Regions from separate parts of the Actinacidiphila reveromycinica genome, predicted to be linked through region 4. Evidence: riboswitches for the same ligand, from Rfam matches in the RefSeq annotation. Region 4 holds a riboswitch; each other region holds the start of a gene.
What was found. Region 4 has a riboswitch for cyclic di-AMP ahead of RVR_RS00670 (C40 family peptidase). Riboswitches for the same ligand answer to the same signal wherever they lie in the genome.
Positions count from the first base shown of each region.

Region 1: it holds a riboswitch for cyclic di-AMP, as region 4 does, so the genes downstream of both, RVR_RS22580 (C40 family peptidase) here and RVR_RS00670 (C40 family peptidase) in region 4, are expected to answer to the same signal.
Region 2: it holds a riboswitch for cyclic di-AMP, as region 4 does, so the genes downstream of both, RVR_RS15000 (M23 family metallopeptidase) here and RVR_RS00670 (C40 family peptidase) in region 4, are expected to answer to the same signal.
Region 3: it holds a riboswitch for cyclic di-AMP, as region 4 does, so the genes downstream of both, RVR_RS03505 (M23 family metallopeptidase) here and RVR_RS00670 (C40 family peptidase) in region 4, are expected to answer to the same signal.

Region 1 is NZ_AP018365.1:5,300,386-5,307,584, forward strand. Features, by position in the region: gene RVR_RS22555 (MerR family transcriptional regulator) at 1-553, opposite strand, end outside; gene RVR_RS22560 (HAD family hydrolase) at 561-1,193, opposite strand; gene RVR_RS22565 (transglutaminase-like domain-containing protein) at 1,476-2,384, shown strand; gene RVR_RS22570 (C40 family peptidase) at 2,510-3,565, opposite strand; gene RVR_RS22575 (hypothetical protein) at 4,239-4,598, shown strand; gene RVR_RS22580 (C40 family peptidase) at 4,690-5,763, opposite strand; cyclic di-AMP (ydaO/yuaA leader) riboswitch at 5,771-5,925, opposite strand; gene RVR_RS22585 (C40 family peptidase) at 6,104-7,199, opposite strand, start outside.
Region 2 is NZ_AP018365.1:3,640,162-3,647,360, reverse strand. Features, by position in the region: gene RVR_RS15010 (bifunctional nitrate reductase/sulfite reductase flavoprotein subunit alpha) at 1-2,991, opposite strand, end outside; gene RVR_RS15005 (N-acetylmuramoyl-L-alanine amidase) at 3,430-4,056, opposite strand; cyclic di-AMP (ydaO/yuaA leader) riboswitch at 4,448-4,585, shown strand; gene RVR_RS15000 (M23 family metallopeptidase) at 4,598-5,821, shown strand; gene RVR_RS14995 (MBL fold metallo-hydrolase) at 6,185-7,199, opposite strand, start outside.
Region 3 is NZ_AP018365.1:838,883-846,081, forward strand. Features, by position in the region: gene rho (transcription termination factor Rho) at 1-495, shown strand, start outside; gene RVR_RS03500 (helix-turn-helix transcriptional regulator) at 832-4,335, shown strand; gene RVR_RS03505 (M23 family metallopeptidase) at 4,461-5,267, opposite strand; cyclic di-AMP (ydaO/yuaA leader) riboswitch at 5,273-5,443, opposite strand; gene RVR_RS03510 (GNAT family N-acetyltransferase) at 5,820-6,836, opposite strand; gene RVR_RS03515 (nucleoside/nucleotide kinase family protein) at 7,066-7,199, opposite strand, start outside.
Region 4 is NZ_AP018365.1:149,820-157,018, reverse strand. Features, by position in the region: gene RVR_RS00700 (ATP-binding protein) at 1-289, shown strand, start outside; gene RVR_RS00695 (ADP-ribosyltransferase) at 436-1,116, shown strand; gene RVR_RS00690 (permease) at 1,268-2,461, shown strand; gene RVR_RS00685 (TetR/AcrR family transcriptional regulator) at 2,579-3,298, opposite strand; gene RVR_RS00680 (ABC transporter ATP-binding protein) at 3,381-4,307, shown strand; gene RVR_RS00675 (ABC transporter permease) at 4,297-5,184, shown strand; gene RVR_RS00670 (C40 family peptidase) at 5,201-5,698, opposite strand; cyclic di-AMP (ydaO/yuaA leader) riboswitch at 5,702-5,827, opposite strand; gene RVR_RS00665 (hypothetical protein) at 6,237-6,611, opposite strand; gene RVR_RS00660 (ATP-dependent Clp protease proteolytic subunit) at 6,618-7,199, opposite strand, start outside.

The sequences.
Region 1 (7,199 bases), 5.2 Mb from region 4:
CGATCGCGGCCGCACTGGCCGGGGCGCCGGCCGGGCCGAAGCCGTCGGCGACCGCGAGCAGGCGCCGCCCGGCGTAGACCGCGTCCTGGTTGCCCGGCCGGACCAGGCCCGCGTCCGAGCGGGCGGCGTAGCGCAGGGCGAGCGCGCCGCGCGGCCCGGCGGGCTCCCCTTCCGCAGCGGCCGCGGCCGGGGACCCGGGCGGAGCGTCCGCGGGTTCCGGCGCCCGGTCGAGGTGCGCGAGCAGGAACCCGGCGAGGTCGCGCCGCGCGGCGGTCTCCGCCTCCACCCGCGCCCAGTACCCGCGCACCTCCTGGGCGGCCTCCGCGTCGGTGGCGCACGCGCACACCCGCCGGATACCGGCCAGCGGCATGCCCAGCCGGCGCAGCCACGCCACCAGCCGGGCCCGGTCGAGCTGCTCGGGCGCGTAGAAGCGGTAACCGGTCCCCGGGTCCACCCGGACCGGCACCAGCAGGCCGAGTTCGTCGTACAGCCGCAGCGCCTTCGGTGACAGGCGGGCCGCCCGGGCGAAGGCGCCGATGGTCAGCAGGTCCACGGCCGGCTCAGGCCGCGGCCGCGAGATGGGCCGCGATCCGCTTCAGCGTCGTGGCGTTGTCCGTGTGGAGCACCGCGGACATCCCGACCGCCTCGGCCGCCTCGACGTTCGCCGGCAGGTCGTCCACGAACAGGCAGTCGGCCGGACGGGCGCCCAGCCGCTCGCAGGTCAGCGTGAACGCCCGCGGATCGGGCTTGGACAGGCCGATCTCGTGGGAGTAGACGACCGCGTCCGGTCCGCCGACCAGGGACGCGAAGCCGTACCGCTCCTCCTCGCGCTCCCGGGCGCCGACGAAGCTGTTGCTGAGGATGCCCAGCGTGCAGCGCCCCCGTATCTCCTCCAGGTACGCGATCAGTTCGGTGTTCGGCACGCCCAGGTACTCCGTCCACAGGTCGGCGAGGAACGCCTCGGTCCGGTCCGCGTCGAGGCCGAGCGCGGTGCCGACCGCGGTCCGCACCTCCGGCTCGGTCACGGCGCCGACCTCGCCCGCCCGCCACACCGGTGCCAGCCGCTGGTCCACGGTGCCGGCCGGCAGGCCCAGCCGCCGGTCCCAGGCCAGGTCCCAGCCGGTGCGCGGGGTCAGTTCCAGCACCCCGCCGATGTCGAGAACGAGGCACGCGGTCGCCGTCGCAGAGGTCATACGGTCGTCCTTCCGAGGCGTGGCCGGTCCGGCCCGGGGGTCCGGCCGGGGCGTCCGGCCCGGGCGGCGGCCGGTGCGACCACGATGGGGCCTGTCCCAGGGGGAAGGTCAAGCCGGGGCCGTCCGGCCGTACCGGTGGCGTACCGCCGCGGTACCGGTGGCGGTACGGACCCTGGACACGGCGGGGCGGATTTTGGCACGGTGGGGTGCGCCGGAGCGCTCGTCGGGATCGTGGCCGAGGTCCGGTGCCGAGAACGGGTACCGCAGGCAGGGGGCTCCGCCATGACCGCACACCGCCTCGCCCCGGAGGAAGCCGCCTTCTACGCCTCGCAGAGCGCCTTCTCCGACCCCGGCGAGTTCGTCGGCTGGTACACCGACCTGCCCAGGGACGCCGGCGCGCTCGCGCGGGTGGTCCGGGAGGTGATGGTCCACCGGGTCGAGGGCGGGCAGTTCGGGGTGCCGATCGCCGCGGACCGGATGCGCGACGACGCGGAGAGCCGCTACGTGGACGACATCCTGCGGCTGGTGGTGGACCGGGACGGCGCCCCGCTGGCGGAACGGCGGGAGCTCGCCGACCGGTTCGTCGGGATCTGCCGGGACTTCACCCTCCTGCACGTCTCCCTGCTGCGCCACGTCGGCGTCCCCGCGCGCCTGCGCTCCGGCTTCGCCGACTACTTCGGGACCGACGGGTTCCACTCCGACCACGTCGTCACCGAGTACTGGGACGAGGAGCGGGGCTGGCTGCTGGCCGACGCGCAGATCGCCGACAGCGGCTGGTACCCGATGCCCTTCGACCCGACCGACGTGCCGCGGGACCGCTTCCTCACCGCAGGCGAGGCGTGGCGGCTGGTCCGCTCCGGGGCGGCGGACCCGAAGTCCTTCGGTCTGCGACTGCCCGACGGGCCGATGGTGGGGGAGTGGTTCGTGGCCGGCAACGTGCGGCTCGACCTCGCCGCCCTGAACAAGGTCGAGACCCTGCTGTGGGACGTCTGGGGCACCGGCGCCGAAAGCGACGACGGGATGACCGGCGAGATCCGCGCGCTGTACGACACCGCCGCCCGCGTCACCGGCGGCGAGGTGCCCTTCGCGGCGGCCCGCGCGCTGTTCGCCGGCCACGACGGGCTGCGCACCCCCGCGACCGTCCTGTCCCTGGCCCCCTTCAACGGCCCCGCCCAGGTCACCCTGCGCTGAGGCCCGGGGTTCGTCCCCCGGGGAGCCGGGCCGTTCCGCCGGGCGTGAGGGCGTCGTCGGGCCGGGCGGATGGGCAGCGTCGGGCCGGGCGTGAGGGCGTCGTCGGGCCGGGCGGGTGGGCAGCGTCAGGCCGGGCGGGTGGCGCCGGCGAAGGGCATCTCGGAGATCGGGGCGATCCGGACCGCGGCGCCCGGGTGCGGGGCGTGGATCATCTCGCCGTGTCCGATGTAGATCCCCACGTGGGAGACGCCGGAGTAGAAGAACACCAGGTCGCCCGGGCGCAGCGCGGACCGCGGCACGCGGGTCCCGGCGTTGATCTGGGTGTAGGTGGTGCGCGGCAGGGAAACGCCGGCGGCCTTCCACGCGGCCTGGGTGAGCCCCGAGCAGTCGTACGCGCCGGGGCCGGTGGCGCCCCACACGTAGGGCCGTCCGATGGCCCGGTAGGCGAAGGCGACGGCCCGCGCGGCGCGCGCGGAGGGCGCCGGGTCGGCGTCGAGCCGTGCGCGGGAGGTGCCGCGGGTGGCGGCACCTCCCGAGTGCCGGGCGGTGCCGCCCGAGCCGTCGGAGGCGTCGACGGCCGCGCGCTGGGCCGGGGTGAGCGACGCGAGCAGGGCCTGCGCCGCGTGCAGCGCGCTCTGCACGGTCCGCTTGCGGTCGGCGAGTCGCCCCTGCGCGGCCTTGAGGGCGGCGAGCCGGCCGTTCGCCTCGGTACGGGTCTGCTCGATGTCGCGCCGCTCACCGGCGAGCCGGGACAGCGCCGCGGCCTGCCGGTCGCCGATCCGGTCCAGCGCGCCGGCCTGGGCGAGGTACGTCTCCGGCGAGGAGCTGAGCGCGAGTTGGAGCGTGGGGTCGAGCGTGCCCGAGCGGTACTGCGCGGCCGCGACCGCGCCCAGCGTGTCGCGGGTGGTGTCGAGCCGCGCGGTCTTGCGGGCCAGTTCGTCCTGGAGGCCGTCCACCGCCGCGCGGGCGGCGCCGACCTGCTGCCGCGCGCCGTCGTACTGCTGCGTGGCCGTCTCCGCGCGCCGGTACAGGGCGTCGACCCGGGCGCGGATTGCCGCGGGGGTCGCGGGTGTCGCGGCGGCGCCGTCCGGGCCGGCGGTCACCGGGCCGCCGCCCGGGCCCGGTGCGGCCTGCGCGTTCCCGCCGAGCGCGCCGACGGACGCGGCCGAGACCAGCACCAGCGAGAGGGCGGCGCGGGCGGCCGGAAGCCCGCCGAGCGGAGCCCGGGCCGGGGCCGGGCCGGCGGAGGCGCGGTGCGCCGTCGGGCGGTCGGCGGAGGAACGGCCGGGGGTCGGGCGGCCGGGGGTCGGGCGGCTGCCGGGGGCACGGTCGGTGGGTGCGTGGCGGCTCGCCGGGTGGTCGGCGGGAGTACGGTCGACGGCCGCGGGGCCGGATGCCCGGCCGTTCGCCGGGCGGTCGGCGTGGGCGCCGTCGGTGGGCCGGCCGGCGGAGGCCGCGCGGCCCGCCGGGCCGACCGGCGGGACCGGGGCGGGGGCCGGGCCGCGGCGGTGGCGACTGCGGCGACTGTGCGAGGCCATGCGGCCGTCACTCCTTCGTCGGGGAGGCCCGGCGGCACCGTGCACGGGGGAACGCGGCGCCGCCGGGCCCGGCGGAGGTGGCCGCGCCGGGGACGAGCCGTCGGCGATGGGTACCGGCCACCTGCCAGTGACGCTAAACCTGCCCCCGACCCCACCCGGGCCCACTGTCCGGGACTGCCCGCTTTCCGTCGCGGCCGACCGGATCCGACCGCCGTCCGACGGGTGACCCGCCCGCATCCGGGCGCCGGGCGACCGAAGCCCGCGATACGGCACCCCGCCCGCCGCCCGGTGCTATGCGCGCCGTAGGGTCCGGCGCATGGACACCCTCATCAATGTCTTCGTCGGGCTGCACATCATCGGCATCGCGGCGCTGCTGGGCGGCTTCCTCACCCAGCTCAAGGCGATGGGCCGGGTCGGTGCCGCGCCGCGCTTCGTGCCCGGCATGCTCTACGGGGCCTGCGCGATGCTGGTCACCGGTGTGGCACTCGTCGGTCTGGCGCACGCCGACGACCGGCACCTGAGCAGCGTCAAGATCGGCGTCAAGCTGGCCGTGCTGCTGGTGATCCTCGGGCTGGTCTACGTCAGGCGCGACGAGGAGGAGGTCGACGCGGTCTCCTTCGGCGCGGTCGGCGGCCTGACCGTCGTCAACATCTTCATCGCGGTGCTCTGGACCTGAGCGCGCCGACCGCCGACACCGCGCCGGCGGACGGCAGCGCGCCGACCGCCGGCACCGCGCCCTCCGCCGAATCCGGCGCGGGCGCGGGCGGTCAGACGATGCGGCGCGCCGTGGCGAACGGCATCCAGCTCAGCGGGGCGACCTCGACCGACGCGCCCGTGTGCGGGGCGTGCACGATGTTGCCGTTGCCGATGTAGATCCCGACGTGGCTGAGGCCGGAGTAGAAGAACACCAGGTCGCCCGGGCGCAGGTCGGCCTCCGAGACCGCGGTGCCGTCCTTGGCCTGGTCCCAGGTGGTGCGCCCGATGCTGACCCCCGCGGCCTTGTAGGCGGCCTGGGTCAGGCCCGAGCAGTCGTACGAACTGGGGCCGGTGGCACCGAAGACGTACGGCTTGCCCTGCTGCGCCAGCGCGAACTGGATCGCGGCGGCCGCGCGGCCGGTGGCGCTGCCGGTGTAGGTCGGGGTGGTGCCGGACGACGACGAGGAGGAGGACGACGAGGACGACGACGTGGTCGTCTTCGGCCGCTGCAACGCGGCGAGCTTGGCCTTCTGCGCGGCGGTGAGGGTGTTGAGCAGCTTCTGCGCGGCGGCGAGCTTCGTCTGGACGTTCTTCTTCTGCGTGGCGAGCGTGCTCTGCGAGCTGGTCAGCTGCTTCAGGCTCGCGGTGGCCTGGGCGCGCTGGACGGACGCCTGCTCCTGCTGGATCTTGAACGTCTTGAGCGCCTGCTCCTGCGTGGCGGTCAGCCGGTCCAGCAGGTGGTTCTGCGACAGGAAGCTCTGCGGGTCGTCCGAGAAGAGCAGTTGCGTGGTGGAGCCGAGACCGCCGGTGCGGTACTGCTCGGCCGCGAACTGCCCCAGCACGCGCCGGGACTCGTTCATCTGCTCGGTCTTGTCGGCGACCTGGGCGAGCAGCTGGTTGGTCTTGGTGCGCTGCGCCGCCGTCTTCTCCTTGGCCTGGTCGTACTGCTGGGTGGCGACCTCGGCCTGCTGGTTGAGCGTGTCGACCTGCTTCTTGACCTCGCTGATGGAGGGCTTCGCGGGGGCCGCGTTCGCCGTCTCGCTCAAGAGGGTGACCGATGCCAGGGCCGCGGTGGTGATCCCGACGGCGGCCCGCGCGCCCGTCGACGCGAGTATCGGGGTGCGCGGCTTGCGGTGCGACGCCAAGGAGGCGACTCCTTCCGTGGACCGCCGACCGGGTTAGCTGACGGGTTCGGGCGGGGAAGGTCGCCCTACGGGGCCGGCGCTCGTCGCGTCTGCCCCGATTCACCCCGAAGTGCTCCTGGGTCCCCGGCTCCGGCCGGTGGCCGGATTAGGCGGAGGCGGTGCGCTGCCGGACCGTTGCCGGCGGGAGGCGGACCACCTAGCGGGCTACCGTAGTCAACTTCGCGGCATCTTGGGAAGTTTGGATTGCAATGTGACCGAAATCGCTTTGTGACCTTGGGTTTTACCGGAGGGCTCGACGGACATCCGGGTCATGCGGTGGCGACACGGACGACAGCTGCCATTACGGGCGGACGGCCGCGTAGAAGGGCATCTCGGTGATGGGGGCGATCTTCACCACGGTGCCGGTGTGCGGGGCGTGGATCATCTCGCCGTCGCCGATGTAGAGCCCGACGTGGCTCACGTCGCTGTAGAAGAAGATCAGGTCGCCCGGCTGGAGGTCGGACTCCGCCACCCTGGTGCCCACGTTCACCTGGTCGTAGGTGGTGCGCGGCAGGTCGATCCCGGCGGCCTTGTAGGCGGCCTGGGTCAGCCCCGAGCAGTCGTAGGAGTCCGGGCCGGTGGCGCCCCACACGTACGGCTTGCCGAGCTGCTTGCGGGCGAAGGCGATGGCCTGTTCGGCGGCGGTGGATCCGGCCGTCGAGGTGGTCGTGGTGGTGGTCGCGCTCGCCGCGGCCGCCGCCTTGGCCGCCGCCGCCTGCTTCGCCTTCTCCTGGGCCGCGAGCTTCTCGGCCTTCGCCTTGGCGGCCGCCTCCTGCTGCGCCTGCAACTGCGCCAGCCGCTTCTTCTCCTGGGCGTTGAGGCTGTTGAGGAGTTTCTGCGCGGCGCCGAGCTTCGTCTGCACGTCCTGCTTGGCGGACTTCAGCACGCCCTGCTGGGCGGTCAGCGTGGCCAGGCTCTTGGCCGCCTCGACCCGCTGCTGGGTCACCGCGACCTGCTGGGTCTGGTACGCCTCGACCGCGGCGTGCTCGCGCTTGCCCATCACGTCCGTCAGGTGCACCTCGTCGGCAAGGTCCTGCGGGTCGCCCGACAGCAGGTAGCGGCTGGTGGTCAGGTCGCCGCCGCTGCGGTACTGCGCCGCCGCGAACTCGCCCAGCACGCGCCGGGAGTCGTTGAGCTGCTGCGTCTTCCGGGCGACCTGCGCGAGCAGCTTGTTGACCTTGGTGTTCTGCCGGTCGGTCTGCTCCTGCGCCTGGTCGTACTTCTGGGTGGCCGCCTCGGCCTGCTGGTCGAGCGTGTCGACCTGCTTCTTGACCTCGCTGATCGACGGCTGCGCGGGCTTCGCCGGAGCGGGCGTGGCGCTCGCGCTCTCGCTGAGCAGCGTGACGGTGGCCAGCGCGGCCGTGGTGATCCCCACGGCCGCGCGCGGCCCGGGGGTG
Region 2 (7,199 bases), 3.5 Mb from region 4:
CGCCGTCAGCGTCGTGAGCACGCCGTCCAGCCACTCCCCGGCCGTGTCCTCGTAGTCGGGCTCGCAGTCGGTACGGGGAGCCAGCCGTACGGCGCCGAGTTCGTCCAGCCGCCGGTCCAACCGCCGTCCGTGGCCGCAGAAGTCGTCGTACGCGGAGTCGCCGAAGGCCAGCACGGCGTAGCGGCGGCCCTCCAGGCGGGGCGCGTCGGCCCCGGAGAGCGCGTCCCAGAAGCCGGCGCCGTTGTCGGGGGCGTCGCCGTCGCCGTAGGTGCTGGTGATCAGCAGCAGGTCCGCGCCGTCCGGGAGGGCGCGCGGGTCGGTGACGTCCATGCCGGCCAGGGCGGGGCGGTGGCCCGCGCCGGCCAGGCGCTCCACGACGCCGGCCGCGTAGTCCTCGGCGGTGCCGGTCTGCGACGCCCACAGGACCACGATCTCCCGTGCCGGCGCGGCGGGTTCGGACGAAGCCGGCCACTCCTGCGACCGTGCCCCCGACGGTGACCGCGACCACGTCGGTGTCGGCGTTCCCGGCTGCGGCCCGGTCCGGAGCCCGGGCGCGGCGCCGGGCGCGGCCCCGTCCCCGGACGGCGGCAGGCCCTCCGGCGCGCGCGAGTACAGCCCCGCCAGCACCCCGTTGACCCACCGCGCGTGCTCGGGCAGGAACGGCGCGTCGGGCGGAAGCACCGGCACCCCGGGGGCGCCGGACTCCAGCCCGGCCAGGAAGCCGACGAGGTACTGCCGTTCGCCGGCGGCGAGCACCGGCGGCGGGTCGGTGAGCCCGAACAACCCCACCGCGCCCGCGAGTCGGGCGTCCCGCGGGTCCCGCGTGTCCTGCCGCACCTCGCCGAGCGGGCCCCGGCCGGCCGGCGGCAGGGCGAGGTCGGCCGCCGGCGGCGCCGGCTCCTCCACCGGAACCGCCGCGGCCGCCTTCGCCAGCGCCACCGCGCACACCTTGAACTCCGGCTGGAACGAGATCGGATCGACCGCGTCGTTGGTCACCGCGTTGACGCAGAGGTCCTTCCCGAACAGGTCGTTCCAGTGGAACGGCGCGAAGCAGCACCCCGGCAGCACCCGGTCGGTGACCAGCGCGGGCAGCAGCGCCCGGCCGCGCCGCGAGGAGACCTCGACCGTGTCGCCCTCGGCGATGCCGAGCCGGGCCGCGTCGGCGGGGTGCATCTCGACGAACGGCGCCGGGTTGAGCCGGTTGAGCTTGGCGACCCGGCCGGTCTTGGTGAGGGTGTGCCACTGGTGCGGCAGCCGGCCGGTGTTGAGCGCGAACGGGTAGTCGTCGTCGGGGAGTTCGGCCGGCGGCAGGTGCGGGCGGGCGAAGAAGGCGGCCCGCCCGCTGGCCGTGGGGAAGCGCGGCCCGTCCGGTCCGGTGTACCGGATCGGGTTGCGGTCGGGCCCGTCCGGGTCCGCCGCCGGCCACTGCACGGGCGTGCCGCGCAGCCGCTCGTAGCTCACCCCGCGCAGGTCGTAGCCGGTGGTGGGGTTCCAGGCGCCCTTGAGCTCCTCGAAGACCTGCTCGGGGCCGGTGTAGGTGAAGGCGTCCTCGTACCCCATCGCGCGGGCGACGTCCGCGATCAGCCGCCAGTCGGGGGTCGCCTCGCCGGGCGGGTCGAGCGCGGGGCGGGCCAGGGTCAGGTTGCGCTCGCTGTTGACCAGCACCCCCTCGGCCTCGGTCCACATCGCGCCCGGCAGCACCACGTCCGCGAGGGCGGTGGTCTCGGTGTCGGCGAACACGTCCTGCACGACGACCAGTTCGGCGGCCGCCAGACCGTCGACGACGCCGGCGCGGTTGGCGACGGAGGCGACCGGGTTGGTGCAGATGATCCAGCACGCCTTGATCCGCCCCTCCGCCATCCGCCGGAACAACTCGACGGTGCCGCCGCCGGAGCCGTCCGCACGGATCGTGCCGGGCGGCAGCCCCCACAACTCCTCGGCGGCCGCCCGGTCCTCGGCGACCAGCACCGAGCGCTGGCCGGGCAGCCCGGGGCCCATGTAGCCCATCTCGCGGCCGCCCATCGCGTTGGGCTGGCCGGTCAGCGAGAACGGCCCGCTGCCCGGGCGGCAGATCGCGCCGGTGGCCAGGTGCAGGTTGACCAGCGCGTTGGTGTTCCAGGTGCCGTGCGTGGACTGGTTCAGGCCCATCGTCCAGCAGCTCATCCACTCCCGCGCGCCGCCGATCAACCGGGCGGCGGTGCGCAGGTCCTCCTCGGCCACCCCGGTCAGCTCCGCGACGGCGGAGGGCGGGTAGTCGGCGAGCAGGTCCGGCATCGCCTCCCACCCCTCGGTGTGCGCGGCGATGAACTCCGGGTCGGTGCGGCCGTCGGCGACCAGCAGGTGGAGCAGGCCGTTGAGCAGCGCGAGGTCGGTGCCGGGCCGCAGTTGCAGGAACACGTCGGCCTTGGCGGCCGTCGCGGTCCGCCGCGGGTCGACCACGATCAGCTTGGCGCCGGCCTTGACCCGCTCCATCATCCGCAGGAAGAGGATCGGGTGGCAGTCGGCCATGTTGGAGCCGATCACCAGGAAGACGTCCGCGTGTTCGAAGTCCCGGTACGACCCGGGCGGCCCGTCGGCGCCGAGGGACAGCTTGTAACCGCTGCCCGCGCTGGCCATGCACAGGCGGGAGTTCGACTCGATCTGGTTGGTGCGCACGAAGCCCTTGGCGAGCTTGTTCGCCAGGTACTGCGCCTCCAGGCTCATCTGGCCCGAGACGTAGAAGGCGACCGCGTCCGGGCCGTGCTCGTCGACGATCGCCCGCAGTCGCGCGGCCGTGCGCGCCACCGCCTCGGCGACCGGCACCGGCTCGGCAGGGCCGCCGCGCTCCGCCCGGACCAGGGCGGTGGTCAGCCGGCCGGGCGCGGCGAGCATGTCCGCGGTGGTGGCGCCCTTGGTGCACAGCCGACCGGAGTTCGCCGGGTGCTCCTTGTCGCCGGACGCCTTGACCACCCTGCGCCGTCCGTCCGGCCCGGTCGTGACGTCCAGCACCATCCCGCAGCCCACCCCGCAGTACGCGCAGACCGTGCGGACCTGTTCGGCCGCGCCGCCCGGCCCGCCCGCGCCGGGGGGTGGGGACGCGGGTGCGGACCCCGGCACGGGCACGGTCGCGGGTGCGGGCACGGTCGCGGACACGCGGCTCCCCTCTCGGGTACGGCTGACCGTCGCACCGTACGAAGGGCCGGTTTCGCCCCGGTCACGCCCGCGAAGCGTGGCCGGTTACGCCCCCTGCACAGGCACCGTCACCCGGGTGTGAGGATCGCGCCCCCCACATCCCGCGCCCCGCCCCCGCCCCGGGCCGTACGGCCCGCCCCGCCCCGGGCCGCCCCGCCCCGGGCCGTACCGCCCCGGGCCGTACCGCCCCGGGCCGCGCCGCCAGTCACCCCGCATCCGCGCGGCCCCGCGTCCGCACCGCCCGCGCCCCGCCCCGCCTCAGCCGCCGTTCACCAGCCGGATGTACCGCACCCAGTCCCAGTTCGGGCCCGGGTCGGTGTGGTCGGTGCCCGGCACCTCGACATGGCCGATGATGTGCTGCCGGTCCTTCGGGATGCCGTACTTGCCGCAGATCTCGGCCGTGAGGGCGGCGGATGCGTGGTACATCGCGTCGGTGAACCAGGACGCGTCGTCGACCCAGCCCTCGTGCTCGATGCCGATGCTGCGGGTGTTGTAGTCCCAGTTGCCCGCGTGCCACGCCACGTCGTGTTCCCGGACGCACTGGTCGACGGCGCCGTCGGCGGAGCGCACGACGTAGTGCGCCGTGGCGGCGTGGGCGGGGTCCTGGAAGAGGCTGATGGTGTCGGCGAAGGTCTCCTGGGTGACGTGGATGACGACCATGTCGATCGCGTAGGTCGTGGGCCGGTTGGACGCCGTGTAGTTGGCGGTGCTGGCCGGAGCCCAGGTGGCGCCGGGGTAGTCGACGGCGGCGGCCGCCGAGGCCCGGCCGCTGCCGGCCCACAGCCCGCCGGTGAGCGCGGCGCCCGCGGCGGTGCCGAGCGCGAGGCCGCTGCGCAGCAACGACCGTCGGGTGTGGGGGAGTCGAGGGCTGTCGGGGCGTTCCATGGGGGGCTCCCTGTGGGGTCACGGATGGTCAAGTTCATGACAAGAACGTCGGGCCCGCCCATCGTGGGGCGCGCGTCCGCGACCTGCCAAGCGGTTCGCGCAATGGCAGAGGTCCATGCCACTGGCGGATCGGCCGCGCGATCCCCGCGGCCGCCTGCGCGCCGAGTTCGCCCGCTCACGCACCGTGGCCACCGAGCCCCCGTTCCGATAACGACTGATGCACGCTCACATCACTTCCCGGCCACATCGGCTGACCGATATGACCGCTCCATCCCTACCCACCCTGCTTTGTTCTCACGCCCAACTCTCGGATTCGGCTTGGAAAACGACTCCGGCTCTATTAACGTTCGATAACGCAGCGCGGTCGTCACCGCCGCCGCCAGGACGGCGGACCGCGCGCTTGCCGAATCCCGTCCGCGGGAACCGGGGACCCGAGAAAATGGGGTGAATCGGGCAGCGTTCAGGCCCGTAGGAGACCTTCTTCCTCCGAACCCGTCAGCTAACCCGGTAGGCGAGAGGGAAGGAAAGGAGAGCGCCCGTCGTGGCGTCCGACCAGCTTGCCTACGCACCCGCCCGCCCCGACGGCGACTTCGCCGGCCAGGAGCGGGACGACCTCCGGCTTCCGCGCCAGCGGGCCAACGGCCTCACGGCGAACGGCACTTCCGCCGCTCTGACCTCTCCGGGTCCGCTGGGCGCCCCCGCGCCCGCCCCCGTTCCCGCGTTCGCGGCCTTCGCCAGCGTCGGAGCGGCCGGCCTGGCCCCGGCCCCCGCGGCCGAGCCCGCCGCGCGCCCCGCCCGGTACCCGCTGCCCGACGCCGTGATCGGCGGCGCCCCGCTCGCCGGCCCGCCGTCGTACGACCCCAGCGCGCTGACCCTCCCCGCGCCGGAGTCCGCCGCACCGGCCGCCGCCGGGGCGACGACCCTGCTGACGCGGCCTGTCGCCGAGCCCGCCCCGGTGGAGCCGGACGAGGCCGGGACCGCCGGCCCGGTCGCCGACGAGGCGCTCGCCGCGCGGACCGCCCTGGACCTCGCCCCGGTCCGGGACCCCGGGCCCGCCGTCGCCGACGAGGACCCCGCGCCCACCGGACCTGAGGCCGGGCCCGTGGCAGAAGCCGAGCCGGCCGCTCCCGCCGACCCCGGCGCGGCCCTCTGCGCGCGCCTCCTCGGCCAGGTCGCCGCCCAGCGCGAGGCCGTCGCCCGCGCCGAGCGCGAGGTGGTCGAGAGGGCCGAGGCCGCGCAGGCCGCCCGGGAGGCCGCCGAGCGCAAGGTGCGCGAGCAGGTCGCCGCCGCGAAGGCCGCCGCCGAGGAGAAGGTCCGCGAGGAGGCCGCCGCGGCGGTCCGCGCCGAGGCCGAGCGCCTGGCCCGGCTCGCCGCCTCGTACATCAAGCCGGTCGCCTGCGCCACGCTCGGCGCCGGGTTCGGCGAGACCGACCCCTGGGCCAACCTGCACAACGGTCAGGACTTCACCGCGCCGACCGGCACCCCCGTGCACGCCGTGCACGGCGGCACCGTCACCTCCGCGGGATGGGCCGGCAGCGACGGCTACCGGGTCGTCCTGACCCTCGACGACGGCACCGAACTCCGGTACTGCCACCTGTCGACCATGGTCGTCACCGACGGCCGGGTCACCACCGGCGACACCATCGGCCGCGTCGGCGCGACCGGCAACGTGCCCGCGCCGCACCTCCACCTGGAGGTGCGCCCGGATGGCGCCGCCCCCGTCGACCCGCTGCCCTGGCTGCGCGCCCACGACGTCGCCATCTAGTCCGGCGAACCCGGCGGTTCGGTGGTCCGGTGGTCCGGTCGGCTCCCCGGCCCGGCCCCGGCATCACCCCGCCTGACGGTCAGGCGTCCACGCCTCCCGGAACCGGCCCGCGCCCAGCCCGCGGAGAGGGCGCGTGCCGAGCCGGTGACGAGCCCGAGCCCGTGACAACCCCGAGCCCGTGTCGAGCCGAGCACGGAACCGCCCCGCACCCGGCGCGGCCCCGTACGCCACCGCGCGTACGGCCCCGCCGCTGCCGGTCCCACCGCTCCGACGACGACCCCACCGCCCCGGCGGCCCTGGCGACCACCCCCCCGGCGCCGGGGCCGCCGGCCTGTCCGCCGGGGGAGGGCCGTGCCGGCTCCGCTACACGGCCGGTGACGTGGCGGCGGCCGGGGCAGCCGTGCCGCTCGGGCCGCTCGGGCCGGTCGCGGGCAGGACGTGGTGCGCCGCGAGGTCGACCAGGGGGATCAGGTCGGTCGGGGACGTGTCGCCGTCGAGGACGCGGTACTCGACGGCGGTGAGGATGGCCAGCCGTTCGGTGAGCCCCCACCGCGGGTTGGTCTCGGCCGCGATGAGTTCGGCGGCGGTCCGTGCGATCGGGTGGCCGGCCGCGTGCGCGGCGTGGATGCGGTCGCGCACCCGCAGCAGGTAGTCCGCGTAGCCGGCCACGTCCGCGGGCGTCATGACGGGACCGTGGCCGGGCACGATCACCTGCGGGTCGCAGGCCAGGACGCGCTGCACCGCGCGGTGCACCTCGTCGAGCGGCCCGGCCCAGTGCACCGGGTGGTCCTCGCAGAAGATCACGTCCCCGGCGCACACGATGCCCTCGCCGGGCAGGTTGACGATCAGGTCGCCGACCGTGTGCGCGGGTCCGACCTCGATCAACTCGACCGCTATCCCGCCGACTTCGAGGTCGAGCCGGTCGCTGAAGGTGCGGGTCGGCGGCACCGCCTCGGTCACCCCGAAGTCGCCGTAGCGGGCGAAGTGCCGCCTGAGGTAGGCGCCGAGGGGTGTGTCCGGGTCGCAGTCCGCGACGAGGCGGGCGAGTTGGGCCGGGCTCGGCTCCTTGCACAGGTGCTCGGTGGTGGCCTCGGTGCTGACCACCTCCGCCCCCGCGGCCGTGAACACCCCGTTGCCGTACGCGTGGTCGCCGTTGCCGTGGGTGTTGACGACGGTGGTGATCCGCGTGCCGGGCGCCATCACGCCGGCGGCCAGGTCGGCCAGGCGCCGGGCCAGGGAGGCGGTGTAGGGGGTGTCGACCAGCAGCGCGCTGTCCCGGTCGGTGATCAGGACGCAGTTGGCCAGGCCCCAGGTGTCGTGCCCGTCGGGCAGCCACACGTGGACCGAGGGCGTCAACGCCTCCAGGCGGCGCGGTGGT
Region 3 (7,199 bases), 690 kb from region 4:
GTGATCCTGCTCGACTCCCTGACCCGGCTGTGCCGCGCCCACAACAACAGCGGCGCCGGCAGCGGCCGTACGCTCTCCGGCGGGGTGGACGCCGCCGCGCTGCTCGGCCCCAAGCGGCTGTTCGGCGCGGCCCGGCTGGCCGAGGAGGGCGGCTCGCTGACGATCCTGGCGACCGCCCTGGTCGACACCGGCTCGCGCGCCGACGACTTCTACTACGAGGAACTCAAGGGCACCGGCAACATGGAGCTGCACCTCGACCGGTTCCTGGCCGAGCGGCGGGTCTTCCCGTCCATCGACATCGCCGCCTCCGGCACCCGCCGCGAGGAACTGCTCGTCCCTGCCGACGAGTTGGCGGTCCGCTACCACCTGCGCCGGGCGCTGGTCTCCCGTGACCCGCACTCCGCCACCGAGGTCCTGCTGAGCCGGCTGCGCGAGACGCGGACCAACGCGGAGTTCCTGCGCGGCGCCCGCGCCACCGTCCCCGGCGCCTCGTAAACCGGCCTCGCAGGCCCCGCTGTCCCGCAGACCCCGCCGTCCCGCAGACCCCGTCTCCTCAAAGGCCCGTCTCCTCAAAGGCCCCGCCGCCTCTCCGCAGGGGCGGAGAACCCGGTGCCGCCGGGCGGTCCGGCCCGGCAGGACCGGCGGACGACCGACGGAGACCTCACCGACCGCTGCGGCTGGAGCGGCCGGACGGTGGGTGCCCGCCGGTCGAGCGGGTGATCCGCGCCGTGCTGCCCACACCGCTGACGACCCCGCTGACGGCACCACCGGCGGCACCGCACGCGGCGGCGGGGCCCGGTGCGGCGGACGGCATCGGCTAACGTGCGGCGCATGCTGCTGGGACGGGAAGCCGAGGCGGACACGGTCGGCGCGCTGCTGGAGGGCGCGCGGTCCGGACGCAGCGGGGTGCTGGTGGTACGCGGGGACGCCGGGATCGGCAAGACCGCGCTGCTGGCCCACGCCGTGGCCCGGGCGGACACGGACGGCTTCAGGGTGGTCCGCGGCTCCGGCATCGAGTTCGAAGCCGAACTTCCCTACGCCGGACTGGAGTTGCTGCTGCGCCGGGCGATGGGGTCGATCGGGTCGGTGCCGGAGCCCCAACAGCGGGCGCTGCGCGCGGCGTTCGGGCTGGCCGCCGGGACGTCGGGCGAGCCGATGTTCGTGGGCCTCGCGGTGCTGTCGCTGCTGGCGGGGCACGCGGGCGGCGGACCGCTGCTGTGCGTCGTGGACGACGCGCAGTGGCTGGACCGCGCGTCGGCGGACGCGCTGGTGTTCGCGGCCCGGCGGCTGGACGCGGAGGGCGTGGTGATGCTCCTCGCGGCGCGCGACGGCGAGGGATCGTTCCGCGCGCCGGGTCTGCCGGTCCTGCGGCTGGCCGGGCTCGACGCGGCGGCGGCGGGTCTGCTGCTGGCGGAGCGGGGTGCCGGGCTGGCCCCCGCCGTGCGCCGCCGGGTGCTCGCCGAGGCCCAGGGCAACCCGCTGGCGCTGCTGGAACTGCCCCTCGCCCTGGCCCCGGCGACGGCCGTCGCCGGGAACGCGCCGGGCGCCGCGCCCGCACCGCCTCCCGCCGGCGCGCCGGGGGCGACGCGTACGACGAGGGCGGCTGCCGCCACCGGCGGGGCGGGCAACGGCGGCACGGCACCCGTCGCGGGTACGGCCGGCGCCGACGGCCCCCTCAACGCCACGACCGCGGCGGGCGCCCGAGGACCGGCGGGCGCGACGGGCACCGCCGCGCCCGTACGGACCGCCGACGTGGCGGAGGCCGCCGGTCCGACCGGGTCCGGCGCGGCGGCACCCACGGCCGGTACGGCGGGTCCCGCCACCGCCCGCCCGCGCACCATGTCCACGGCAGGCGCGGCCGCCGCACTCGGCGCACCCGATGCCGCCGACGCGGCCCGCGGTACCGACCCCGCGCCCGCCACCGGCGCGCCGGACGCGAGCAAACCGCCGGGTCCGGCACGCACCGGCGCTCCCCCACGGACCGCCGACGACGCGGGTGGCGTCCCCGCCGCCCCGACCACCGGCCTCCTCCCCGCCCCCGAAGTGACGAGCGCGTCCGGCACGGCGGCCACCTCGCCCGCCTCCGGCACCACCAGTGCGGTCGGCACGTCGAGCGCGTCGGGTGCGGCCGGCGCCGACGGCGGGGCCGTGGCCGACGGTGCCGGACCTGACGGCTTCGGACCGGGCGCGCTGCCGCTGACCAGCAGGCTGGAAGCCGCCTTCCACGGCCGGGTCGGCCACCTCCCGCCCGGCACCCGGACCCTGCTGCTGATCGCCGCCGCCGACCACACCGGCGTCCCGGAGACCCTGCTCGCCGCGGCCACCGCGCTCGGGGTGGGCGTGGAGGACCTGCCGCCCGCGCAGGACGCCGGGATCGTGCTGGTGGACGAGGAGGACCGGCTCCGCTTCCGCCACCCGCTGATGCGGGCCGCGATCCACCAGCGCGCGCCGCTGCCGGAGCGGCTGGCGGCGCACCGGGCGCTGGCCGACGCGGCGGACCCGGTGCACGACCCGGACCACCGGGCCTGGCACCTCGCGATGGCCGCGACCGGCCCCGACGAGGAGGTGGCCGCCGCCCTGGAGGCCACCGCGGTCCGGGCCCGCGAGCGCAGCGGCCACTCCGCGGCGTCGGTCGCCTACGAGCGCGCCGCCCGGTTGAGTCCCGGCTCCGCCGCCCGCGCCGGCAGGCTGCTGCTGGCCGCCGAGTCCGCCTCGGAGGCGGGCGAGCTGCCCCGGGCCCGGGAGTTCGCGGAGCGGGCCGCCCGCGCGGCCTCCGACGCCCTGCCCCCGGGCTCCGCGGAGCAGGCGGTGGTGCGGGCCCGGGCGCTCGACGTACGGGCGCTCGCCGACTTCTGGCAGGGCGCGTTCCCCGGCGCGCACCGGATGCTGCTGGAGGGCGCCGAGGCCGCGGCCGCGGCCGACCCCGAACGGGCCGGGCGGATGCTGGTGCAGGCGGTGCACACCGGCTGGTACCTGGGCGCCGTGAAGGTGCGGGCGACCGTCGGGCGGCTGGCGGCCCTGGAGTTGCCCGCGGGCACGGCGATCCGCGCGGTCGCGGACTTTCTCGCCGGAGCCCTGGCGGACGCCCTCGGCCCGGATCCGTCCGGACCGGCCGCCGCGCAGCGCCCTGACCCCGTGTGCCCCGACCCTGTCCCCCCGGACGCCGGACACCCGGGAGCCGGACACCCGGAAGCAGGCCCGCCCGCCCCGGAGTCGGTCTCCTCGGCCGCCTCGGCAGCCCGCGCCGGCGGCGCCGACCCGCGCGAGCTGGCGATGCTGTGCGCGGCCGGCATGCTGCGCGGGCAGGACGCCGAATCCCACGCGCTGGCCGTGGAGTTGGCGGCCGAGTGCCGGGACGCCGGTGGTCTGGGCCGGCTCGCCACGGTGCTGTTCTTCCAGGCCGAGGTCGAGCTGTTCCAGTCGCGGCTCACCGACGCGCACGCCACCGCCGCCGAGTGGCTGCGCATCCACCCCGGCACGCGACAGGCGCAGTGGGTCAGCCAGTTGAACGGTGTGCTGGCCCATGTGGCGGCGTTGCGGGGCGAGGACGCGGAGTGCCGTGCCCGTGCCGCGGAGGCGCTGGCGGCCGCACCGGGCGCCCCGACCGCGCCGGGCGCGAGTTGGGCGTACTGGTCGCAGGGCCTGCTCGACCTCGGTGCCGGCCGCGCCCGATCGGCGCTGGAGCGGCTGGAGTTGCTGGCCGATCCGCTGCTCAGCCACCAGATCTCGGCCACCCGCAGCGTGCCGGACCTGGTGGAGGCCGCGGTGCGGGTGGGCGAACCCGGGCGCGCGGCCGAGCCGTTCGACCGGTTCGAGCGGTGGGCGCGGGGCACGGGGCAGGGCTGGGCGGCGGCCATGGCGTCCCGCTGTCGGGCGCTGCTGGCCCCCGACGAGGAGGCCGAGGAGCACTTCACGGCGGCCCTGGCCGGCCACGACCCGCACCGGCGCCCCTTGGAGGCGGCCCGCACCGGGCTGCTGTACGGCGAGTGGCTGCGGCGGGCCCGGCGCAGGAACGAGGCCGCCGGGCGGCTGCGGTCCGCGCTGGAGGTGTTCGAACGGCTCGGCGCCCGTCCGTGGGCGGACCGGTCCCGCCGCGAACTCGACGCGTGCGGAGTTCCGGTGACGGGTCGTCAGGAGTCGCGGTCGCCTGCGGACCGGGCGGGACTCACCCCGCAGGAGTCGCAGATCGTCCGGCTGGCCGCGCAGGGCCTGTCGAACAAGGACATCGCCGCACGGCTGTTCCTGAGCCCGCGCACCGTCGGCTACCACCTGTACAAGGCGTATCCGAAGCTCGGTGTCGCCTCACGCGGTGAACTGGCCGCGCTGCTCGGTTGACCCGTCCCGTCCACCTCGTCCGTACAGTCATCGGCGGCCCCGCGACGCCCCCGGACGCCGGTGCGCCCGCCCGGACACCGAGGACCGGACGGGCGCAGCGCGCAGGGGGCGGTGCCGCGGCACCGTCAGATGACGACGCCGTGGCCGCGCATGTAGGCGACCGGGTCGATGTCCGAGCCGTAGCTCGGCGTGGTGCGCACCTCGAAGTGCAGGTGCGGACCGGTGACGTTGCCGGTCGCGCCCGAGACGCCGATCTCCTGGCCCTCGGTGACGGTCTGGCCGGCCGAGACCAGCGTCTTCGACAGGTGGCCGTACAGGGTGTACCTGCCGTCGGCGTGGTGGACGATCACGTCGTTGCCGTACGCGCCGTCCCAGCCGGCCGACACGACGGTGCCGGCGGCGACCACGTGCACCGGGGTGCCGGAGCCGACGAGGAAGTCGACGCCGGTGTGCGAACCGCTGGACCACAGGGAGCCGGACGCCTTGTAGCCGGTGCCGATGGCGGCGTCGCCGACCGGCTTCATCCAGCCGGTGCCGGCCGTGGCCGACTTCGCGGCCGTGGCGGAGGCGGCGGTGCTCGCGGTGGACTTCGCCTGCGGCACGGCCTGCGCGACGTGCAGGGTCAGCACGGTGCCGGGGCGGATCAGGCCCGGGTCGGACCCGATGGCGGCCTTGTTGTCCTGGTACAGCCGCTTCCAGCCGCCGGTGACGTGCTGCGCCGTGGCGATCTTGACGAGGGTGTCGCCCTTGACGACCTTGTACGTGGCCGTGGCGGAGGTGGTGCTCTTCTCCGGGGTGGCCGCGCCGGCGTGGGTCGCGGCGACCAGCGGCAGCACGAGCGCGGCGCTGCCTGCGCCGGCGGCCACGGTCAGACGGGTGAGGCGGCGGCCGCCCAGGATCCTGGGCCTGCGGTGCCGGTTGCGTGCGGGCATGGGGGATGTCCTCTCCTACGCCTGCGAGGTGAGCTGTCGGGTTCGGGCGGGAGATGCCCGGCCGCGGGTGCGGCTTCACCCCGAGCCGCCCGGACGCGCGCCGCTGGCGCGGCGGTCGGTCCGGGCGGCGACCTGTCCTGGGTCCCCCGCTCCTGCCATGTCGGTGCTCGGATGATCCGCGGGGTGGGCGGTGGCAGGACTCGGCGGTCCGCCCGGCGGATGGGAAGCGGGTTGCCCCGCACCCGACGGAACGTAGGGGAACCCGCTCCGGGCGGGCAAACAGCGGGGGCCGCCTCCCCGGGCGCCGCGGTCACGGTGTGTGGCCGCACACCCGGATGTCCGCTATGCGATCCTTACGTCGAGTGCGCCGTCCGACACCGTCCATCACGTTTCGCCCCCTGCGACCACACTCCGTCCCCCGATCAAGCGCGGACCGTGCCCACCCGGTGATACCGCTCACAGACGCGCCAAATGTCCCTCTTTGTACGATTTTCGGGGTCGCGCGCGCACCGGTCGGCGCCCTCGGCGGAGGGCGGTCGGGGCGGCCCGCCCTCAGAACGTGCCGGCCGGCCCGGTGAGGCGGTGGTCCAGGGTGCGGGCGAGGCGGTAGGCGACCGGGCGGAAGCCGATCGCCGGGAGGTGCCCGGCGGCGTGCGGGGACGCGGACGGCCACTGCGCGGCCATGTACCGGTGCCCGGCGTCGTACGCCCAGGCGAGCGCGGTCGCCAGCAGCACCCGGCTGATCCCCTCCCCGCGGAAGGCGGTGTCGACGTACATCTCGACGAGCTCGACGCTGGATTCGGGCACCACCGGGTCGGGCCGCGCGGGCACCAGCAGCACCATGCCGATCTCCTCGCCCCGCCGGGAGGCGATCCACGCGCCGCACCGGGAGTCCGCGAGCGCGGCCGCGTAGTGCACGCGCAGCGCAGCGAGCGCGGTCTCCGGCTGCGGCTGGAAGGTGGCGGTGCCGCGCTGCCGCCGCGCGGACTCCGCGGCCATCCGGCCGATCTGCGGCAGGTCGCCCGGGCCGGCGCGGCGGATGGCGAGCCCCTCGACCCCGCGCGGCTGCCGCCCGCGCGCCTTGACCGCCATCAGGCCGTGCACCCGGTCCCGGCCGAACCCGAGGTCGGACCAGGGCGCGGTGCCGACGTCGCCGGCCGGCACATCGACGTAGTGCGCCAACCGCCGGTCGGCGACGAGCCGTTCGGCGACCCGGACGTACAGCGCGCGCAGCACCTCGCTCTCGCGGCCGGCGGGCAGCGCGTGGCCGCCGTGCGGGACGAGGGCGGAACGCGGGTGGGCGCGCAGCGCGGCCGGATCGTCCGGGGCGAGATCGACCGGCACGGCCGCGAGGTGCCCGATCAGGCCGCCGTCGCCGTCGAGGGCGCTGACCGCCTCCACCCCGGGCGTCCGGTGGAGCCTGCCGAGCAGGTCCTCCCCGCGCACCGGACCGTCGGCGAGCCAGGACCGCTGCGACGGGGGCCGCCGGGCGCGGGCGAACCAGCGGTCGTACCGCTGCACGGCGAGGGGTATGTGCTCGGTGGTCAGCGGCGCGATGGCGACAGTCATGGTGCTCGTGGACGCTAGCGGTGCGCGCCGCCCCAGGGCAAGGCGGGTCCGGACGGCCGCCGGGACAGGCCGGGACGGGTGCCCGCCAAGCGCCCGAAAAGCCGTGCGGGGACGGGATGTCCGGCTCTCCGCGCCCCCTCGGCGACGCCCCGGGGCGGCCTCGGCGGCCCGCTGTCCCCCGCCACCCGACCCTCCGTCCGGCGCCCCACCCGACCCTCCGTCCGGCGCTTCACCCGGTCCACGCCGGGTGCCTCGGGTCGTCCGCCCGCACCAGCACGTCCGCGGCCTCCTCGGGCAGCGCCTCGCGCGCGTACCGCGCGTAGGCCGGCAGGGTCCACCGCTCCTCCGCGGGGGTGCGCCGGG
Region 4 (7,199 bases):
CGTCTCCGAACTCGCCACCAACGCCGTACTGCACACGTCGGGCCTTTCGCCCAACTTCACCGTGGAGATCCGCCTGGAGCACGGCGAGCACTTGCACATCGGTGTCACCGACTCCCACCCGCGCTGGCCGCAACGGCTGCCCGGCGCCGTCCAGCAGGACAACGGCCGCGGCATGGCCATCGTCCGCCACCTCGTCGCCGAGTCCGGCGGCACGCTGCGCATCGTGCCCACCTGCGAGGGCGGTAAGACCGTGTGGACCATGGTCCCCTGGCCCGTCCGCGTCCTCTGATCATCCGTCCCGGCGGCCGTCCCAACGTCCGCCCCGCTCGTCAACGCCTGGTCGCCGACGGCCGGTCGGCGACGCGGGACGCGGGACGCGCCTACGATCGGGTGACGTTCGACGGAGTGGGGGAGGGCGACCGGCACGCTACGGGCATGATCATGAACCGAGTCCGGTCGCTCGCGGCCGCCGGCGTGCTGACCCTCACCGCGGTGCTCGCCACCCAGACGCCCTCCGGGGCGGCAACGGCGGCCACAGCCGCCGCAGCGGCTCCGAGCGCGGCGCCCGAAGCGCCCGCCGCCGCGATGTGTCCCGCCGTCCACGACCCGCTCTACGCCGCCGCCGACCGCAGCGTGGACGTGGAGCGCATCGTGCCCGACCCGCCGACCTACCGCACCACCTGCGGCGAGCTGTACCGCGCGGACGGACGCGCGCCGGCCGTCGTCTTCCACGACGGCTTCCAGCCGAAGGCCCCGCAGGACGGGCAGTACGACCTGGCCGCCTACGTCGAGGTGAACCAGCCCTCGCCCTTCGTCAGCACCAGCTACGACCACGACCTCTACAAGCAGTGGAAGTCCGCCTACAACTACTACGTCGACGCGCCCGGCGGCATCGACGTCAACGCCACGATCGGCGACACCCACAAGTGGGCCGGCCAGCACGAAGTGGCCTTCGCCGGCGGCATCGACCGCCGCTTCGTCGTGGGCGCCTGCCCGGTGGACAAGGCGACGAAGAGCGAGGTGCTCGCCGACTGCGTCCGCAACCCCTTCTACGTGCCCTGGCGCCTCGTGCCCGCGCCCGAGCCGGTCGGCCCCGCACTCGCCCCGGCGAGCTGAGGCGGACGGTCTGACGTCGACAGATCGACACCGACGGTCTGACGCCGACGGATTGGCGCCGGCAGGTTGACGCCCGCCGTTCCGCAGGGCCGTCCGGACGGTCCCGCCGGGCCCGGCCTTCGCGAGGGCCCGGCGGGGAAGGCTTCGCCCCATGCACGCCGTACTGCACGCACTGTCCATCACCGGTTCGATGACCTGGGAGATCACCTGGGCGCTGATCCTCGGCTTCGCCCTGTCCGCCGTGGTCCAGGCGGTCGTCCGCAAGTCCACGGTGGTCTCGCTGCTGGGCGACGACCGCCCGGCCACCCTCGCCGTCGCGGCCGGCCTCGGCATCGCGTCGTCGTCGTGCTCCTACGCGGCGGTGGCACTGGCGCGCTCGCTGTTCCGCAAGGGCGCCGACTTCACCGCCGCGATGGCCTTCGAGATCGCCTCCACGAACCTCGTCGTGGAACTCGGCGTGATCCTCGCGCTGCTGATGGGCTGGCAGTTCACGGTGGCGGAGTTCGTGGGCGGACCGGTGATGATCGTGCTGCTCGCCGTGCTGTTCCGGCTCTTCCTGCGCGACGCGCTGCTGCGGGCGGCCCGCGAGCAGGCCGAGCGCGGGGTCGCCGGGTCGATGGAGGGCCATGCCGCGATGGACATGTCCGTGCGGGCGGACGGCTCCTTCGGCAGCCGGCTGCTGTCCGGCGAGGGGTTCACCGCCACGGCGCACGTCTTCGTCATGGAGTGGGCCGCGATCCTGCGCGACCTGGTCGTGGGCCTGCTGGTCGCGGGCGCGATCGCGGCATGGGTACCGGACACGTTCTGGCGGGAGTTCTTCTTCTCCGGCCATCCGCTGGCGTCCAAGCTGTGGGGCCCGCTGGTCGGCCCGGCCGTCGCGATCGCCTCGTTCGTCTGCTCGATCGGCAACGTGCCGCTGGCGGTGGTGCTGTGGAAGGGCGGCATCAGCTTCGGCGGCGTCGTCGCGTTCATCTTCGCCGACCTGCTGATCCTGCCGATCCTGAACATCTACCGGAAGTACTACGGCGCGCGCATGACGCTGTTCGTCCTGTGGACCTTCTACGGGTCCATGGTGGTCGCCGGCTACGTCGTGGAACTCCTCTTCGGCGGGTTGGGCCTGGTCCCCGACCAGGCCGACGCGAAGGTCCCCACCGAGGGCGTCCGGTGGAACTACACGACCTACCTCAACATCGCGTTCCTCCTGCTGGCCGCCGTGCTCCTGGTGCGCTTCCTGCGCACCGGCGGCGGGGAGATGCTCCGGATGATGGGTGGGGCGCCGGAGAGCGGCGCGGGCGGGGCGGGCGAGCCCTCCGGCCGCTCCGGCCGTTCCGGGCCGGGGCACTGAGGAGCCGGAGCCCCGTGCCGTTGGACGCTCGGGTCCGCCGGGCGGGGCGGCACCCACGCCGAGCGCCCGCGCCCGCCGGGCGGGGGCGCCCCTGACAGCCGATCTGGCGGCGCCGGTTCAGCCGCCCGCCGCCGTACGGCCCCCGCCGTCCTCGTCCCCGCCACCGTCCTCCCCCGTGCCGGGCGCCCGCTGCGCGGTGGACGCCCCGCGCCGGGCCACCGACTCCACCAGCCGCTCCAGGTCATCGAGGTCCGCGGCGTACTCCGCGTCCCAGTCCACCGGCGGGTCGAGCCAGTCCGCGAGGGCGAGGTGCGCGGGCAGGCCGCCCTCCGGCAGCTTCCCCCGCTCGCCGCGCGGATCGGGCGTGCCCGGACCGAACCGGCCGCCCGACTCGGACGCGATCCAGCCGAGGACGTACGTGCTCACCAGCCGCTCCAGCCGCGGGACCTGGGAGGGCGGCACCCCGGCGTCCAGCAGGGCGCCGTAGAGCTGGTCGACGGTGAAGACGGCGTCGGGCGTCACGGCGGGCCGGGAGAAGAGCAGGGTGACCGCCCAGGGATGGCCGATCGACAGACCCCGGGCGGTGTCGGCGAACGCGCGGAGCCTGACCCGCCAGTCCTGGGCGCCCGCCAGCTCCGGAGCGGCCTCGCTCACCCCGGCCAGCAGCCGCCCGAGCATCGCGTCGAGCAGGCCCGCCTTGTCCTTGACGTGCGGGTACAGGGCCATGGGAGTGACGCCGACCGCCTGCGCGACCGCCCGCATGGACACCCCGGCCAACCCGCGCGCGTCGGCGATCGCCAGGGCCGCGTCCAGAATCTCTTCCCGTTTCCCGCTCATGCCTCTACACTGTAGATCTATACGGTGTAGATCAACTGGAACGGGGTGGTGGTCCGCGATGGAGACCGAGGGGAGGGGCGGCGTGCTCGCAGCCGAGGGCCTGCGCAAGCGGTACGGCGGGCGTGCGGCGCTCGACGGCTTCGACCTGCGGGTGCGCCCGGGCGAGATCACCGGCCTCATCGGGCACAACGGAGCGGGGAAGACCACGTTCGTCGAGGTCGTCACCGGGCTGGTCCGCCCGGACTCCGGCCGGGTCGAGGTCTGCGGGATCAGCGTGCACGACCGCCCGCGCGCCGCCCGGGCCCTGCTCGGGGTGGCCCCGCAGGAGCTCGCGCTGTACCCGACGGTGACGGTCCGCGAGCACCTGCGGCTCTTCGCCGGCCTGGTCGGACTGCGCCGCGCCGCCGTCCGCCGCTGCGTGGAGTCCGTCGCGGAGGAGCTGATGCTCGGCGACGTGCTGGACCGCCGCTGCGCGGTGCTCTCCGGCGGCCAGCGCCGCCGCACCCAGGCCGCCGCCGCGTTGGTCGGCGCCCCGCAGGTGCTGCTGCTGGACGAACCGACCGCCGGGGCCGACCCGGAGACCCGCGCCGCCCTGCTCGCCGCGGTCCGGGCCCGCGCGGCAGCGGGCGCCGCCGTCGTCTACACCACCCACTACCTGCCCGAACTGGTCGACCTGGACGCCACGTTGGCGGTGGCGCGGGACGGCCGCGTGGTCGCCCGGGGGGAGCGTGCCGCGCTCACCCGGGACCTGCCCGGCGAGATCCGGGTGACCCTCGACCCGTCCGCCCCGCGCCCGGACCTGCCCGAGGAACTGCGCGCCCGCACCCGCCCGTTCGGCCCGGACGGCCTGCGCGTCGCCACCCGCAACCCGCCCGCCGACCTCGCGGCGATCCTCGGCGCCGGCTGCGCGCCCACCGCGGTGGACGTACGCCGCCCCGATCTCGACGACCTGTACGCGGCGCTGGCCGCCGCCGCGCCGGGCCGCCAGGAGGTGTCCGATGCGGCATGACCCGGGGTCGCGCCCGCCCACCGATCCGCACGCGCGGACCGACCCGGAGCCGTACGCCGGGGCCCGCGCGCAGCCGCCCGCCGCTGCCGGCGCCGAGCCGCGCGGCTCGGCCCGCGCCGAGCCGCGCCCCGGTCTGCTGCGCACGGGGGTGCTGATCCGGCACAACACCGCGGTGCTGCTCAACGAACCGGGCCCGCTGATCGGCCGGTTGGTGATGCCGCTGATGATGCTGCTCGCCATGCGCCCGCTCTACCAGGCCGCCCAGGGAGGAGCGGCCGGTACCACGCAGGCGGTGATCGGCTCGCTGGTGATGTTCTCCCTGCTCGCGCTGTCGATCGTGGGCAGCTCGATCCTCTCCGAGCGGGTCTGGCGGACCTGGGACCGGCTGCGGGTGACCCCGGTGCGGCCGGTGGAGCTGCTGGTCGGCAAGGCCGTACCGGTACTGGGCGTGCTCGCCGCGCAGCAGGTGGTCGTCCTCGGCTTCGGCGTCGTGGTGTTCGGCATGCCCGTGGCCGACCCCGGCCTGCTGGTGGTCGCCTGCGCGGTGTGGGGTCTGGCCCTGCTCGGCATGGGCAGCGCCGTCGGCCTGCTCGCCGGCAGCTACGGCCAGCTCTCGGCGGTGCTCGACATCGGCGCCTTCCTGCTCACCACGCTCGGTGGCGCGCTGGTCCCGATCTCCACGCTGCCCGGCTGGGTCCGCGCGGTCGCGCCCGCCTCGCCGGGGTACTGGGGCGCCGACTGCCTGCGGCACGCCGCCGCGGGCGACACCGGCCGCACCCTGACCGGCATCGCGGTGCTGCTGGCCGTGGCGCTGGTCGGCGGCGCGGTGGCCGCGTGGCGGGTCGCCCGCGGCTGGGGCAGGGCCACGGCGATATGACGCCCCGTCAACCCGGTCAGTTCACCCGCCCGTACCAGACGGCGCTGGACCAGATGTGCTCCAGCCGTACGGTGGTGCCGGTCTTGGGCGCGTGCCAGATGTTGCCGCCGCCCGCGTAGATCCCCACGTGGTAGACGGAGGAGCCGGACGAGCCGCTGTGGAAGAAGACCAGGTCGCCGACCCGGCGTGAACCGGCCGAGATGTGCGTGGTGCCGTTGTACTGCGCGGCGGCGGTGCGCGGCAGTTGCTTGCCCGCCCGCTTGAACGAGTACAGCGTCAGGCCCGAGCAGTCGAAGCGGGACGGCCCGCTCGCGCCCCACTGGTAGGGCGAGCCCTTCTTCGACGCGGCGACGCTCAGCGCCTTGGCCGCCAGGGTGGCGGCGTCCGCCCGCTGCGCGGCGCCGGGCAGCAGGCTGGGGACGGCGACGGCCGCCGCGGTGAGCAGGGAGGCGGCTCCGAGCCGCGAGAGCCGGGAAGCGGCCGGCCGGAAGCAGATGCGGTTGGGCGTACACATGCGCAACCCTTCGTCATCAGCCTGCGAAGGGTGACCTGTCGGGTTCGGGCTGGCGAAGACGCCCGGCCGCATGCAGCGGCTTCACCCCAAGGGTGCTCCGGCGCCCGCCGGGTCCGGCGGGCGCGGACCGACCCGTCGTGCTGGGTCCTCCGCTCCTGCCACTGCACTCGTGTCGACCTGGCATCCGCGCGTCGGCAGGACTGGGCATCCGCACGGACCGCCCCGCCACGGCGGCGGGGGCTTGTCGTCACCACGGATCGTTACGCATACGACACGGCGGCGCCGGGACAGAAACGCGCGATGTGAGCTTCGTCACATCTCCGCCGTCCGGGTGGACCCTCGCGTCCGCCGTCCGCCGGCCGGGCGCCGCCGTACCGCCTGAACTGCACGGACGGGGGCGGCGACGGAGGATGTCCAGTCGACACGCGCAATCGCGCACCCGTTTGCGGCGGCGGCTTCCGCTACGCCGATGGGCTGACCCACCAGGTCGGCCGTGTCGCGCATACCGGTGACGGATGGTGAGCGTCGGCGGGTCGGGTCAGGGGTGGGCGGGTCCGCCCGAGCCGCCCGAGCCGCCCGAGCCGCCGGGGCCGTCCCGCCCCTCCGCGCCCTCGGTCGGCGCGGGGGCGACCGTGACCCGCGCGGCGCGCCGCTCCCCGTCCAGCACCCGCAGGGCGCGGCCGAGCGTCGTGTGGTGCAGGTCCGTCTCGCCGCGCAGGTGCATCACCGTGAGCGCGTCCCGCAGTGCCACCGCCCGACCGACGAGCGCCTGTGCGGCCCGTAGCGCCGTGTAGGTGTCGGTGGTGCGGGAGGGGTTGATCCGGCCCATCAGGTCGACCAGTTCCAGGTAGCAGTCGACGAGTTCGCCCTCGGAGCGGGTCAGGGCGGGCAGCGGCGGGAGTTCGGCGGCCACGCCGGCTCACCGCGGGCCGGTGCCGCGCGCGCCCGTCCCGCCCGGGCCGGTGCCGCGCCTGCCCGGACCGCCCAGGTCCGCGCCCGTCTTGCGGCTGGTGGTGAGCAGGTCCGCCACGCCGTACGCGACCGCTGCCTCCGCGTCGAAGATCGTGTCGCGCTCCAGGTCCGATGCCACCCGCTCCGCCGTCTGCCCGGTGTGCCGGACCAGCAGGGCCTCCAGTTGGTCGCGGGTGCGCAGCATCTCGTTGGCCTGGATCTCCAGGTCCGAGACGTCGCCCTGCACCACGTCGCCCATCGAGGGCTGGTGGATGAGGACGCGCGCGCCCGGGGTGATCATCCGCTTGCCCGGCGCGCCGGCCGCCAGCAGGACGGCGGCCGCCGACGCGGCCTGGCCGATGCACACCGTCGCCACGTCGCAGGTCACGAACTGCATCGTGTCGTAGATGGCGGTCATCGCGGAGAAGGAGCCGCCGGGGGAGTTGATGTAGATGCTGATGTCCTGGTCGGGCGACGCGCTCTCCAGGTGGATGAGCTGGGCCATCACGTCGTTGGCCGAGGTGTCGTCGATCTGCGTGCCCAGGAAGAC